DNA from 2 places in the Pseudomonas sp. IAC-BECa141 genome. Region 1 is predicted to be linked to the other one. Evidence: riboswitches for the same ligand, from Rfam matches in the RefSeq annotation. Region 1 holds a riboswitch; the other holds the start of a gene.
What was found. A riboswitch is a leader RNA that binds a small molecule or an ion and turns the genes downstream of it on or off. The one in region 1 is predicted to bind cobalamin.

Region 2: it holds a riboswitch for cobalamin, as region 1 does, so the genes downstream of both, cobO (cob(I)yrinic acid a,c-diamide adenosyltransferase) here and cobW (cobalamin biosynthesis protein CobW) in region 1, are expected to answer to the same signal.

Annotation. Positions count from the first base shown of each region.
Region 1 covers NZ_CP065410.1:3,360,725-3,362,921, forward strand. The annotation lists gene cobN (cobaltochelatase subunit CobN) at 1-86, opposite strand, end outside; gene cobW (cobalamin biosynthesis protein CobW) at 90-1,163, opposite strand; cobalamin riboswitch at 1,262-1,472, opposite strand; gene I5961_RS15310 (2OG-Fe dioxygenase family protein) at 1,820-2,197, shown strand, end outside.
Region 2 covers NZ_CP065410.1:1,829,278-1,831,474, reverse strand. The annotation lists gene I5961_RS08320 (cobyrinate a,c-diamide synthase) at 1-403, opposite strand, end outside; gene cobO (cob(I)yrinic acid a,c-diamide adenosyltransferase) at 400-1,011, opposite strand; cobalamin riboswitch at 1,092-1,318, opposite strand; gene I5961_RS08310 (hypothetical protein) at 1,485-2,069, shown strand; gene I5961_RS08305 (PQQ-dependent sugar dehydrogenase) at 2,135-2,197, shown strand, end outside.

The DNA of each region.
Region 1 (2,197 bases):
ATCACCAGCTCGGCGGGGGTTTGTCCAAGGTCGGCAATGTTGTCGTCCGACACGAAACCGCCGGGCTGAGTCCTGAGCAGGTGCATGGTTTAAACGCTGAGCGCGGCGCGCAGTTGCGCTTCGAGCTGGGCAGCGTCCAGTTCCTGACCGATCAATACCAGACGGGTGATACGCGCTTCATCGGCGCTCCACTGGCGGTCGAAGTGCTTGTCAAAACGCGTGCCCACGCCCTGAATCAGCAGACGCATCGGCTTGTTCGGGATGGCCGCGAAACCTTTGACCCGCAGGATGCCGTGCTGGACCACCAGTTGCGTCAGCGCATCGAGCAGCAGGCTTTCGTCGGCTTGCGGCAGTTCGATGGAGATCGAGTCGAAGGCGTCGTGATCGTGGTCATCGTGATCGTCATCGCCTTCACCGTGGTGGTGATCGTGGTGGCTGTGGCGGCTGTCGATGTGTTCTTCGGAACCGGCGCCCAGGCCGATCAGCACGTCCAGCGGCAGACGGCCGTTGCTGGCTTCGATGATTTTTACTGCTGGCGGCAGTTCTTCGGCGACTTCCACACGTACGCGCGCGAGGTCTTCAGGGCTGGTCTGGTCGGCCTTGTTGAGGATGACGAGGTCGGCGCTGGCCAGTTGATCGGCGAACAGTTCGTGCAGCGGGGATTCGTGATCCAGGTTCGGATCGAGTTTGCGCTGGGCGTCGACCTGATCCGGAAACGCGGCGAAGGTGCCGGCGGCCACGGCCGGGCTGTCGACCACGGTGATCACCGCGTCCACGGTGCAGGCGCTGCGGATTTCCGGCCACTGGAAGGCTTGTACCAGCGGCTTTGGCAGAGCCAGACCCGAGGTTTCGATCAGGATATGGTCGAGGTCGCCGCGACGGGCCACCAGTTCACGCATCACCGGGAAGAACTCTTCCTGAACCGTGCAGCACAGGCAACCGTTGGCCAGTTCGTAGACGCGGCCGGTGGCTTCTTCTTCGGTGCAGCCGATAGTGCATTGCTTGAGGATTTCACCGTCGATGCCCAACTCGCCAAACTCGTTGACGATCACCGCGATGCGGCGGCCCTGGGCGTTGTCGAGCATGTGCCGCAGCAAGGTGGTTTTGCCCGAGCCGAGGAAGCCAGTGACGATGGTGACGGGAAGTTTGGCCAGTGTTTTCATCGGATGCCCTTTGGCAAGGTGGCGGGCATACGGGACGAGACCGGCAACGCGGGTGCGTGCCTGGAGAATTCGCCACCGGATCACCCCGCCCGGTTGAAAGTGAGAATCTGTGACGAGGCAGGTCTCCTGGCTGACGGTGTTCGGGCCTTGGCCCGGTATTCGCTGCGCCTTCCCGCTGGCTCTGGATTGAGTTGGCAGTGGCGTGGCAGCGAACAGCACCGTTCACAGTTGCGGGGGCAGCCGCGGCTTGGACCGCGTTCCCTTCTTAGCTTCGGCGTGGGCCGAAGAACCTCGAAAGCGCAAGGCTACGCATGCGCGCAAGGCGGGTCAACGTCTGCGGCAATTTCGTTATATGGACATCGTTCTTTAATATATTGATCGAAAACAGTTCTCAGTTAAAAAATTAGTTGTAGGTTATCTCTTACATATCATCTAGCCACCAACTATCCCATCACGACGCTCGACCTTGAAATAGAGCGCTCGAACTCTCAAATTACATATCTTTACAAAAACCGAATTGATAAATTAAAACAAGATATGAAACATGAAGATTCAAAAGGACGCTGCACTCTACAAGAAAGGAATTCTTGCATGCCTGATTACTATCAGTATTCAACGCTTTTTATTCCTGCCCATCCTGCTTACGCGCCTGCAATATGAGCGCCGACAATGCATTGCGGCAATCTGATGGCACCGTATTGCAGGAACTGTCCCAACTACTGCGTAATTGCCACTACGCGCACAGTTACCAATATCCGGCGGTCCAGGTCGGGTTGTTGGGTCACGATGTGTCTCAGGCGTTCAACGCGACCTGGGAGCATTTGCACCCCGATACCTACCTGAGCGTGGAGAACGGCATACGCCAACGGCGCATCTGCAAGTTCGAATATCGCCAACGTGAGCGCCAGTGGACACCGCTGCAAGACTGCCATTTCTTTCAAGCCCAGGCTCACAACCCGCTGCTGGGCGGCGTCCAGCGCACCTACAGCCGCAGCGAGTCAACGTTTATCGAGTCTCCGGTCCTGCAAACCGTG
Region 2 (2,197 bases), 1.5 Mb from region 1:
GTCCCAGGGCCAATGCGCCGAAGGTCTGGGCCATCGCGGTGCCGTCGATCACGCCGAGTACCGGCACGCCGAAATGCCGGGCCAGATCGGCGCTCGACGGCGTGCCGTCGAACAAGCCCATCACGCCCTCAATCAGAATCAGATCGGCTTCGGCGGCGGCTTCCCACAACAGGCGTCGACTTTCCTGCTCGCCGACCATCCACATGTCCAGTTGATAGACCGGCGCACCGCTGGCGCGCTCGAGGATCATCGGGTCGAGAAAGTCCGGGCCGCATTTGAACACGCGAACCTTGCGCCCCTGATTGCGATGCAAACGGGCCAGCGCGGCGGTGACGGTGGTCTTGCCCTGACCGGAAGCCGGCGCGGCGATCAGGACCGCCGGGCAGTGACGTGGTTGATTCAAAGTTCGACGCCTTTCTGCGCTTTGATGCCGGCCTGGAAGGCGTGCTTGATCATGCCCATTTCGGTAACAGTGTCGCCCATCTCGAGCATTTCCGGTTTGGCGGCGCGACCGGTGACGATCACATGCTGCATCGGCGGACGGGCCTGCAGATCGCTGAGCACCTGATCCAGATCGAGGTAACCGTGCTTGAGGGCGATGTTCAGTTCATCGAGCACCACCAGACCGATCGACGGATCACGCAGCAGCTCGCGGGAGACTGCCCAGGCCGCTTCGGCGGCGGCGATGTCACGCTGACGGTCCTGTGTTTCCCAGGTGAAGCCCTCGCCCATTACATGGAAGCGCACTTGCTCGGGGAAACGACGAAAGAAAAGCTCTTCGCCAGTACTGTTGCGGCCCTTGATGAACTGCACCACACCACACTGCATGCCGTGGCCCATGGCGCGGGCGAGCATGCCGAACGCCGAGCTGCTTTTGCCTTTGCCATTGCCGGTCAGCACCAGAACCAGGCCACATTCGTCCGGCGAATTGGCGATGCGCTCGTCGATCACGGCTTTTTTGCGCTGCATGCGCGCCAGGTGGCGCTCGTCGCGTTCGGGGGAATCAGTCATGGGGGAGCTCTCCGTTGAGGCTGGATAACGGCGGGCAGGCACAAGAATAGACGGCAACAAGCCTGGCATCGCCCACCGTGATGCCGCTGGATGGATCAGGCCGGTCTCCGGGCTCATGAGCGGTTTGCGCCTGGCTGCGCGCCTTCCCGCTTTTACGCAGTGGCATCAGACGCAGCTTTTACTCATTTACCGTTGCGGGGGCAGCGCCGGGATCGTGAGGGTTCATCACTTGGAGACCCGCCTCACCGGCTTCCCTGTTTCACTCTGTCGACATGCGCCACAGAGCACCTGAAACAAGCCGCGAAGGTTAGAGGGTTGGGGGTGGAGCGTCAATTGAAGAGGGTCTCGTGCGGCGAATAACTGCCGCTGATCAATTAACTGACGCCAATCTTGTGCCACACTGTCAGCAGTGATATCAAAGAGCCATGCTTTTTGACTGCAGAGAGCACATCACAATAACAAGGGAGAGCACCATGCAAGGCATGATCATCAGCAATCCGCGGCTGGAATTCCTGCGCCCGGTGCTGGAACGCTGGTTTGACTGTATCGACCGCTACAACGCCGTGCGCGGCGACAATGACACTCCTTACTGGCACGACGAAAAAGCCAACCTCGGCCTGCTGTCCGCCGCTGCCTGGATGGCCGAATTGGTGACCTTGAGCGACACCGCCACCCGCAAACAAAACGAAGAAGGCGAGCGCAATGCCCGCGCCGACCTGTTCATTGCTGGCGCCGAAGATCGCGCCTTCATCCAGGCCACTCAACGCTGGCCGCGTGTCACCAACCTGAATCTGACGCAGGCTTTGGTGGATATCACCAGCGACGCCAGGCGCATCAGCTACGCCAGCGACCTGAAACTCGGCTGCCTGTTCGTCGCCCCGCAAAAAGCCCAGCACAGCGCCAGCCCGGAAGAGTTGCAGGACATGGTCGACGACCTGCAAAAGGAACACACCTGCGCCGTCGCCTGGTACTTTCCCTACGCCTACCGCAAATTGCGCAGCGAAGCCGGCAACTATCACCCCGGCATTGCCGTGCTTTTCAAGGAAGCCCGCGGCTGAGGGTTGAACCATCGGGCTTGTGCGCTTCTCTATGACTAAGAATGCATTCATAGGGAAGATCAGCAATGCGCAAGCCCCAGCTCGTTTTCGTCATCGTGCTCGCCGGAGGGCTCGCCGCCTGTGGTGAA